DNA from 3 places in the Actinoplanes sp. NPDC051851 genome. Region 1 is predicted to be linked to each of the others. Evidence: riboswitches for the same ligand, from Rfam matches in the RefSeq annotation. Region 1 holds a riboswitch; each other region holds the start of a gene.
The links. A riboswitch is a leader RNA that binds a small molecule or an ion and turns the genes downstream of it on or off. The one in region 1 is predicted to bind cyclic di-AMP.
Positions count from the first base shown of each region.

Region 1 (3,264 bases):
GCCACCCGGACCTGGCCCGCACGTTCGGGGTGAACGACGAGGAGGCCGCCTCCTGGCGGGACGCGGCGGCTGCCGTGCACATCCCGTACGACAAGGAGCTCGGCGTCCACCAGCAGTGCGAGGGCTTCACCCGCCTGCAGGAGTGGGACTTCGAGGGCACGCCGCCCGAGGGCTACCCACTCCTGCTGAACTTCCCGTACTTCGACCTGTACCGCAAGCAGGTGGTCAAGCAGGCCGACCTGGTCATGGCGATGTACATCCGGGGTGACGCCTTCACGCCGGAGGAGAAGGCGCGCAACTTCGCGTACTACGACGCCCGGACCGTGCGGGACTCGTCGCTGTCGGCCTGCATCCAGGCGGTGATGGCGGCCGAGACCGGGCACCTCGAGCTGGCCCACGACTACCTGGGCGAGGCCGCCCTGATGGACCTGCACGACCTGCACCAGAACGCCCGTGACGGCGTCCACGTGGCGTCGCTGGCGGGTTCCTGGATCGCGCTGGTCGCCGGCCTCGGCGGCATGCGCGACTTCCAGGGGCAGCTCTCGTTCGCGCCGCGGCTGCCCAGCCGGATCAACAACCTGGAGTTCTCGCTGCTCTGGCGGGGTCTGCGGCTGCGGGTGAACGTGACCGCCGACGAGGTCACCTACTCGCTGCGCAACGGCGGGGGGTCGGCCCGGCTCACGCTGCTGCACCACGGCAAGGAGCTGGAGGTGACCCAGGTGCGGCCGGTCACCATGGCCATCCCGCCGGCGGCGCCGGTCGGCCCCGCGCCGTCTCAGCCGGCGGGCCGCGCCCCGGTGCGCCGGAACACCAGCAGCTGATCTTCCCGGTACGCACGAAGGCCCCCGACCGCAGTGGCCGGGGGCCTTTCGTATCGGTGCTCGGTACTTCCTAGAGCAGCGAGACGTGCACGTGGTCGGTGTGGTCGCTCACACCGTGGTACGCGTGCCAGGTCCCGGTCGCCGGGAACCAGATCTGCTTGTACCAGATCACGTAGTAGATGCCGAGCCGGTCGGCGTTGCGCACGAGGAACGCGGTGAGGTCGTTGCCGTACCGCATCATGTCGTTGTTGTGCGCCGACGAGAAGCCGCTCTTCTGCAGTGACCAGTCACACGCCCGGCCCTTGGGGTGCTCGAACGGGCCGCCGTCCCGGTGACAACCGACGAAGCGGTTGAATCCGGCCTTCTTCACCTCCTGGTAGAGGTGCAGCGTCCGCTTGGTGATGCAGCCGTTGGTGGTCGGGTCGTTCTGGGTGCACGACTCGGCGGAGAAGCCGCCGCTGGCGTTGCGCGGCGCCGGATCCGCGACCTTGGAGACCGCGTCGACCATGCCCTGCGTGATGGTCTTGTTGATCCCGGTGTCACCGCCGAGCAGGGCCACCTGCTTGTCGGCCGACGTCTTCTGCTGCTTCTGCACGGCGAGCTGCTGCTGCTCGGTCTTGAGCTCGGCGTCGAGCGCGGTCTTCGCCGTGGTGATCTCGGTGAGCGCCGTGTTCAGCTCGTGCAGCTTCTGGTCGTGCAGCTTGTTGATCTCTTCGAGGGAGATCGCCTTGTTCAGGAAGTCCTGGGACGAGTCGCTGCCGAGCAGGAAGCCGACCGCGCTCAGGTTGCCGGTCTGGTACTGCTGCTTGGCGATCGCGTTGACCTCGGGCACCAGGGCGTCCCGGCGCTTCTCCGCGTCCGAGATCTTGGTGGCCAGCGTCTTCTGCGCCTTCTGCGATTTCGTCACCGCGGCCTTGGCGTTCACGTACCGCCGGTTGGTCGCTTCGAGCTGGTCGGAGAGGAGGTCGGGCTGTTCCTCCTCGTCCTCCTCGGAACTGGTGGAGGAGCTGGCGCTCGGTGCGGCGCTCGCCGGTGCGGAGGGTGCCACCAGGAACGCGGTCGCCACGAGCGGCGCCAGGGCCAATATCAGCCACCGGCGGGGACGTGCGGTCATCAACAATCCTTCCTTGTCACCGCCGACCGGGTTAGCTGACGGGTTCGGGACGGAAGAGATCCCTACCGCGCGAGGCGGATTCACCCCAGTGACCTGGGTCCCCGGCTCGCCCTTGCGGGGCGATTGGGCGGTGGCCTGCCGGCAACTCGGGGGCGGTGCCGTCCGGGCAGGACCGGCGAAGAGTTTACCCGAGATATCGCCATCCATGACGACCGAAGAAATGGCTAAAATCGTTACCGGTCAACGACTTTCCGTAGTTAGGTGACGTCATGTGATTGCCCTGTCGCCATGCGTACGAGAACTGTCGATTCCTCGATCGAGTGGGTATGGTCGGTTCGGTTCCCACCCGGGGACCGCCGCCTAATCGCCCGAGTGGGCGAGCCGGGGAACCATTTCTTCCGGGGTGAATCCGCCACGTGCGGTAGGGATTTCCTTCGTCCCGAACCCGTCAGCTAACCCGGCCGGCGGCCGACGGAAGGAAATGGCCTGTGCAGTCAGTACCTGCGCGGCGACGGTGGGTGGCGATCTTCGCTCTCCTCCTTGCCGCATGCGGGGTGACCGGTATAGCGACGCCGGCCTCCGCCGCGCCCCGCCCGCTCGCCGCGCCCGGTGAATCGGGTGACGACGGTGAGGGCGGCTCCAAGTCCCTGCTCGAACAACTCGACTCCGCCTCCAAGGGTTACGTCGAGGCCAAGGCGAAGCTGAAGACCTCGAAGGCGCAGCAGACCAAGCTGGCCGCCGAGATCAAGACGCTGGACGCGTCGATCGGCCCGCAGCAGGCGGCGCTGGACCAGATCGCGGTCCAGGCGTACACGACCGGCCGGCTCGGCCCGATCAGCGCGCTGCTCACCGCGGACTCCTCGGGCGCCTTCCTGGACCGGGCCATCACGCTCGGCACCGTGGCGGTCCAGCAGAACCAGGCGATCACCGATCTCCGGACCACGCTGACCAGCCAGCAGAAGGCCAAGACCGCGATCGAGGCCACCATCGTCGACCAGCAGAAGCAGGTCAACGTGATGGCCAAGAAGAAGCTGCAGGTCGAGACCGCCCTGAAGAACGCGAACCAGGGTGACGACGCCGACGGCGACAGCGGCAGCGGGGACAGTGCCTCGGCCGACGAGCCCTCCGGCAGCCTCGCCGGCGGGTGCACCGAGAACGACCCGACCACCACCGGCTGCATCACGCCGCGCCTGCTGTACGCCCTCAAGCAGGCCCAGAAGGACGGGTTCACCCGGTACGTCGCGTGCTTCCGGCACCAGAACAGCGGTGAGCATCCGAAGGGCCGGGCCTGTGACTTCGCCGCCGACAAGAACGGCTTCGGCGGGGTCG
Region 1 is NZ_JBFAYF010000031.1:53,530-56,793, forward strand. Features, by position in the region: gene AB0M08_RS27060 (glycoside hydrolase family 65 protein) at 1-821, shown strand, start outside; gene AB0M08_RS27065 (hypothetical protein) at 892-1,935, opposite strand; cyclic di-AMP (ydaO/yuaA leader) riboswitch at 1,939-2,075, opposite strand; cyclic di-AMP (ydaO/yuaA leader) riboswitch at 2,283-2,418, shown strand; gene AB0M08_RS27070 (hypothetical protein) at 2,490-3,264, shown strand, end outside.

Region 2 (3,264 bases), on a different contig from region 1:
GACCGAGGTCGCCAGACCCGCTGCCACGCGCGCTTGATCGAGCACGTCACGGATGCCGGTCCCCTGCGGGAGAGCGATTATCCCGTACGTCGAGAGCCGCCCGAGGGAGATCCGGGTCAGCCCGGCGAACTCGCCGTCGGCGGGAGCGAGCGCGACCAGGCGTTCACTCGCGATCACCCGCGTGGCCAGGTGCTCCGGCAGTCCCGGGAGCCCGGCCAGGGCGATGTCCAGCGCGCCGGTGCGCACCTGGGCGACGAGCTGGTCGGAGTTCGCCTCGACCAGCTCGACCTCGATGCCGGGGTGATCGCGGTGGAAGGCGGCGAGCGCGTCGAAGAGCGGCGCGATCTCGCAGCCGGTCACCATGCCGAGCGTCAACCGGCCACGGACCAGTCCGCGCACGTCGTCGATCGCCTCACGCAGCCCCTCGACCGCGTCCAGGGCCTCGCGGGCGTGCCGGAGCGCCGCCGAGCCGGCCTCGGTCAGCCGGGCGGTCCGGGTGCCACGGTCGAACAGCTCCGTGCCCAGCTCCTGCTCCAGGGCCTTGACCTGGGCGCTCACCCCGGACTGGGTGATGTGCACGCGCTCCGCGGCCCGGGTGAAGTTCCCCGTCTCGGCCACCGCGACGAAGTACTCCAGCTGCCGCAGATCCATGAGTGGGGATTGTAGGTGCTAGAAGAACCATCTGTTGGACTTGTGGTGGGGTGACGGGCAGGGTGGAGGCATGACCGAAGTCGCCAACAAGCCCGAAGACCTGACCCGCCTCTTCGTCGAGCGGGCCAACGCCAAGGACGCGGCCGGCATCGCCGCGCTCTACGAGGAGGACGCGGTGATGGCCTGGCCGCCCGGCTCGCAGACGGTGGGCCGCACCGCCATCGAGAAGCTCTGGGCCGGGATCCTGCCCGAGTCGCCCCGGTTCGAGCCGGAGCCGCCGCTGCCGACACTGATCAGCGGCGACCTGGCTCTCACCTCCACGCCGCCGAGAGACGGCGCGGGCGCCCGGGCTCAGGTGGCACGACGCCAGCCGGACGGCACCTGGCTGCGGGTGCTCGACCAGCCGGAGTTCCGCCGGACCACCTAGGAGGATCCCTGCGCGGTTCCAGGCGGCTCGGTTCCAGACGGCTCGGTTCCAGGCGGCTCGGTTCGAGGCGGCTCGGTTCGAGACGGCTCGGTTCGAGACGGCCTGCCGCGCGAGGCGTGTCAGATGGCGAGGCGCTGGCCCGGGTAGAGCTTGTTCGGGCTGCTCAGCCGGGCGCGATTGGCCTGGTAGATGTGCTTCCAGCCGCCCGCGACGTGATACCTGTGGGCGATTCCGCTCAGCGTGTCACCGGGCCGCACCACGTAGGTGTGTCCGGTGGCTTTGCGGGTCCTGGTGACGTTGGAGACCAGGCGCATCCGCACGTTCGCCCGCTTGTGCACCGAGGCCGTCCGGTACGCGCGGGTCATGCCCCGCCTTCCGCAGGTGGGCCATGCTCCGATGCCCTGGCCGCGCAGAACCTTTTCGGCGACGGCGACCTGTTCGCCCTTGGAAGCTTGGTTGGCGGTGGACGCGTATTTCGTACCGCCGTAGGAGCGCCAGGTGCTGCGGCTGAACTGGAGACCGCCGTAATACCCGTTGCCGGTGTTGATGCGCCAATTCCCGCCGGATTCGCACTGGGCGACGGCGTCCCAGTTGACGTCGGCCGCGTCGGCCTGGGCGGGCGTGCTGGCGCCGAGCAGGGCCACGGAGCCGGCGATTCCGCACACGGCGGCGCCGAGGACGCGACGGGCCCTCTTTTGGATCTGAACCATGAAATTGTTCTCCTCAACGCCTACGAGGTGAGCTGTCGGGTTCGGGCAGAGGTGCCCGGCCGTCGCGAGACGGCTTCACCCCGAGGCGCGCGCGGCGGCGCGCCGAGGAACTGTGGGTCCCCCGCTCCATGCCTGTGGGTTGTCGTCCGTGACCGAGGCATGGACTCGGCGTTCCGGTCACGGAGTCCGCGGCTGTGCGGACTACTGGTCGGTGGCGTGGCGTCCGTATTCCGGGCACCAGGCCGCTGGCTGTTACCCCAAATTAATTGGTTTGACCTTCCTTTGTGCGGATAAGTCACCATGTTGTCCAGCACCACCTGAAAGAGGAAGCCCGCATTCTGTATCCAGCTAGTGCAGTGGCAGTGCACAATCTCCGACCATGAGCGATCGTGAGCGCGACTTCGACGTGGTCATCTTCGGGGCCACCGGCTTCGTCGGTGTGCTGGTGGCGGGGCATCTCGCCGAGCATGCCCCGGAGGGGACCAGGATCGCGCTGGCCGGTCGCTCACCGGCGAAACTGGAGGCGGCCAGGGCGTCGCTCGGCGTCGACTGGCCGGTGCTCGTGGCCGACGCCGCCGACGTGGAGGCGCTGGCCGCACTGGCCGCCCGTGCGCGTGTCGTGGTCAGCACCGTGGGGCCGTACGCGAAGTTCGGCCTTCCGCTGGTGAACGCCTGTGCCGCGGCGGGCACCGACTACGTTGACCTCACCGGCGAGGTGCTCTTCGCCCGGGACAGCATCGACGCGAACCACGAGCTGGCGAAGAGCACCGGCGCGCGGATCGTGCACTCCTGCGGATTCGACTCGATCCCGTCCGATCTGGGCGTTCACGTGCTGCACCAGCTCGCCGAGCGGGACGGCGCGGGTGAGCTCACCGACACCACGCTCGTGGTCACCAAGATGCGCGGCGGGTTCAGCGGCGGCACCATCGACTCGATGCGCAACCAGGTCGACGTGATGAAGCGTGACCCGAAACTGCGGCGGGTGGCGGGGAGTCCGTATTCGCTCAGTCCCGATCGCAAGGCGGAGCCGGACTTCGGGCGGCAGAACGACATGGAGACGTTCCCCGCCGAGCAGGTCGATCCCCGGCTGCGCGGGCACCTCGCGCCGTTCGTGATGGCGTCCTACAACACCCGGGTGGTGCGGCGCAGCAACGCGTTGCGGGATTGGGCGTACGGGAAACGGTTCCGCTACCGCGAGGCGATGAGCGTGGGCACCTCGCCGCTCTCGCCGGTGATCGCGACCCTCACCAAGGCGGGCATGATGGGGGTCTTCCTCGGGCTGGCGGTGCCGCCGGTGCGGTTCGTGCTCGACCGGGTGCTGCCCGCGCCCGGTACCGGTCCGGACGAGCAGAGCCGCCGCAACGGTCACTTCACCATGGACATCTTCACCACCACCACGTCCGGGGCGCGCTACACGGCCCGGGTCAGGGCCAAGGGCGACCCGGGGTACGCGGCGACGGCGGTGATGCTTGGCGA
Region 2 is NZ_JBFAYF010000038.1:48,605-51,868, reverse strand. Features, by position in the region: gene AB0M08_RS30550 (LysR family transcriptional regulator) at 1-651, opposite strand, end outside; gene AB0M08_RS30545 (nuclear transport factor 2 family protein) at 722-1,078, shown strand; gene AB0M08_RS30540 (transglycosylase family protein) at 1,198-1,788, opposite strand; cyclic di-AMP (ydaO/yuaA leader) riboswitch at 1,791-1,969, opposite strand; gene AB0M08_RS30535 (saccharopine dehydrogenase NADP-binding domain-containing protein) at 2,168-3,264, shown strand, end outside.
Region 2: another riboswitch for cyclic di-AMP. It lies ahead of AB0M08_RS30540 (transglycosylase family protein); the one in region 1 lies ahead of AB0M08_RS27065 (hypothetical protein).

Region 3 (3,264 bases), on a different contig from region 1:
ATCTCCCGGACGCCGCTGTTGGACGCCGCGCGGGAGGTCGAACTCTCCAAGGCGATCGAGGCGGGCCTCTACGCCGAGTTCCTGCTCGACCAGGGCGAGGAGCACCGCGGCGTGAGCCGGGAGGAGCTGGAGCGCCTCGTCACCGAGGGCCAGCGCAGCAAGGACCTGTTCATCCGGGCCAACCTGCGGTTGGTCGTCTCCATCGCACGCCGCTACGTGCGTTCCGGCATGCCGATGCTCGACCTGATCCAGGAGGGCAACACCGGTCTGGTGCGCGCGGTCGAGAAGTTCGACTACGAGCGCGGCTACAAGTTCTCGACTTACGCGACCTGGTGGGTGCGGCAGGCGATCAGCCGGGCCATCGCGCAGCAGGAGCGGACCGTGCGCCTCCCCGTGCACCTGGTCGAGGACGTCAACCGGATGCGCAACGTCACCCGCCAGCTCGTCCGTGAGCTGGGCGGCGACCCCGAGCCCGAGCAGATCGCGGCGGCGCTGGGCGTCACCGTGGAGCGGGTCAACGAGCTCACCCGCTGGGCGCAGGACACCGTCTCCCTGGACACCCCGGTCGGCGACGACGGCGACACCAACCTCGGTGACCTGGTCGCCGACAGCGACGCACCGTCCCCTGAGGAGATCGTGCTGAGCGCGCTGGAGCGCCAGCGCATCGAGGGCCTGCTCAACCACCTGGACGACCGGTCCGCCGGCATCATGCGCGCCCGGTACGGCCTGGAGGACGGCCGGGAGCACTCGCTGACCGAGGTGGCCTCGCGCTTCTCGCTCAGCCGCGAGCGCATCCGCCAGCTGGAGATCCAGGCGCTGGGACGGCTGCGCGAGCTGGCCCGGGCCGAGGGTCTGCAGGCCGCCTGACATCCACGCTGAGCCACGACAAGCGAAAGGCCGGTGCTCCCCGCGGGGAGCACCGGCCTTCGTCGTTGCGGTGGCGTTACTTGACCCGGCCGTAGCCGTACGGGGTCATGATGTCGATCGACCGGTACAGGACGTCCCGGCCCGCCGACGGCGCGTCGATGATCTTGCCGTCGCCGACGTAGAGGGCGACGTGCCCGAGGGATCGGTAGAACACCAGGTCGCCGGCCTTGAGGTCGGACCGGCTGATCCGGGCGGTGGCGCTGTACTGGGCGGCGGCGTTGTGCGGCAGCGACTTGCCCGCCGCGGCCCACGCCGCCATGGTGAGACCCGAGCAGTCGTACGAGTCCGGACCGGCGTCACCGTAGCCGTACGGCTTGCCGATCGCGTTGAACGCGTAGGTGACCGCGGTGCCGGCCGAGCCCGCGATGCTGGGGATCGTGCCGGTGTACGAGCCGGAGTCCTCGGTGGCGCTGCCGTAGAGGTCCTCGCGCATGTCGTACAGGTCCTCGAGGTCGCCCTCGATCTTCTTCTTACGGGCGGCCAGCTCGGTGACCTGCGCGGACTGCTTGTCCTGCGTGACCTTGAGGGCGGCCTGCCGCTCGTTGTAGGTCGCGGTGGTGTCGGTGTAGCTGTCGATGTCCGCCTGGTTGTCCAGAGTGATCTGCTCGAGGTACGTCATCCGGTCGAGCAGGCTGTCGGTGTCCCCACCGAGCAGGACGGTCATCGGGCCGACCCGGCCCTGGATGTAGGAGGTGGACGCGATCGTCTGCACCTTGCCCGTGGCCGTGGCGAGAGCCTGCTGAGCGGGCTTGATCGACGCGGCCAGCTTGGTCGATTGAGCCTTGGTCTCCTTCAGCTCGATCTTCATCTTGTTGTACGACTCGGTGATGTCCTCGACCTGATCAGAAGCCTTGTCGATCTTCTTCTTCAGCTCGCTCTCGGACGGTGCCGCGTGCGCGGCCGTCGCTCCCGACGTGGTGATCGCCAGCGCTGTCAGCGCGACCACGAGCGCCCTCAGTCGGGTACGGGGGTGTGGCACTGGTCAGGGGCCCTTCTTCCGCTTCCTGGCCGCCTACCGGGTTAGCTGACGGCGGTGTTAGCTACGGATCAGTGGGCTCGGAAGATGAAGCCCTACCGCGTCTGCCGTGCGGATTCACCCCGGGAAGGTGCTTCCCCGGTTCTGGTGCGGCTGCCGGAAACCCGGGGGTGGGTCGCCGGACGCCGTTCGAAGATTCGGCGGCGTTGGTCGGCGCCACCGGAGGGTTTGTGGCTGCGGACCGAACCAACCGCACCAACTTATCGGGGTCCGAAACAAAATCAAGACCTTGACACGCGCTTTATGCGATTAGTCGCAGTTGCGAGAATAATCCTGATAACGGGCTGTTATATGTCCCGCGCTGAGCGTCATTCAGGCGCGGGTCGACCCGTTAATCGTTGAGAGCCGGTTCGTAAGCAGTATTCGGAACCCAGCTCTGAGTGACCTTACGCTCGGCCCAGAACGAGAAGAAGGGGATGGTGCCGGCCAGCATCACGATCACCATTCGCGAGAACGGCCACTTCGCCCGTCGCGACAGGTCGAACGCGAGCACCAGATAGACCATGTAGAGGAAACCGTGCAGCGGGCCGACGAGCGCGACCACCGTCGCGTTGTCCGCCAGGTACTTCAGCGGCATGCCGATCAGGGTCAGGACGATGAGGAACACGCCGACGATCCAGGCGATGATCCGGTAACGGGTGAGAGCGCCCTGCACGGTGGAGGTCTCCTTCTAGCGGTTCTCGACGATGTCGCGCTGCGGCACGCGTCCGGGGTAGTCGGCCGGCCGGGCGCCCGGGTGCTCGGTCAGCCAGGCCAGGTAGTCGTTGTAGGCGTCCAGCTCGGGGTCGGACTCGCCGCGGCCGCCGGCCCGGCCGGCGACCCGGACCGGGCGGCCCAGCGTGATCGGTGCGTCCGGATCGCGCTCGGTGACCGGGGCCGGCGCCTCCTCGGCGGTGGCGGTGGGCTCGGAACTCCGGCGGAAGACCTGGATCTCGCGGACCCAGATGAAGACGACGAAACCGGCGAAGACCGGCCACTCGAACATGTAGCCCCAGCTGAGCGAGTTTCCCCCGGTGGCCCGGCTGTACTGCCACCAGCCGAGGCCGAGGCAGCCCGCGGTCAGCACCAGCGCCAGGAGGTGCTTGCCGATCCAGACCGGAGACCACAGCCCTTTCATGACCACGAGCGTACCGGCGGGTTTGGCGAGCCCTTGCCCGGGCAACCGTCCTGACGAGCGAAGCCCGTACGGCGAACGGAGGTGCACGATGGACTTCGATACCGGCGTCGACCCGGTGGGGCTGCCCGACGACGACCTGTTCCGCGAGCTCGCCAGCCTGTACCGGGCCCGGCTGGACGCGCTC
Region 3 is NZ_JBFAYF010000015.1:93,748-97,011, reverse strand. Features, by position in the region: gene AB0M08_RS17245 (sigma-70 family RNA polymerase sigma factor) at 1-867, shown strand, start outside; gene AB0M08_RS17240 (NlpC/P60 family protein) at 944-1,873, opposite strand; cyclic di-AMP (ydaO/yuaA leader) riboswitch at 1,921-2,116, opposite strand; gene AB0M08_RS17235 (DUF3817 domain-containing protein) at 2,295-2,618, opposite strand; gene AB0M08_RS17230 (hypothetical protein) at 2,634-3,080, opposite strand; gene AB0M08_RS17225 (DUF6158 family protein) at 3,169-3,264, shown strand, end outside.
Region 3: another riboswitch for cyclic di-AMP. It lies ahead of AB0M08_RS17240 (NlpC/P60 family protein); the one in region 1 lies ahead of AB0M08_RS27065 (hypothetical protein).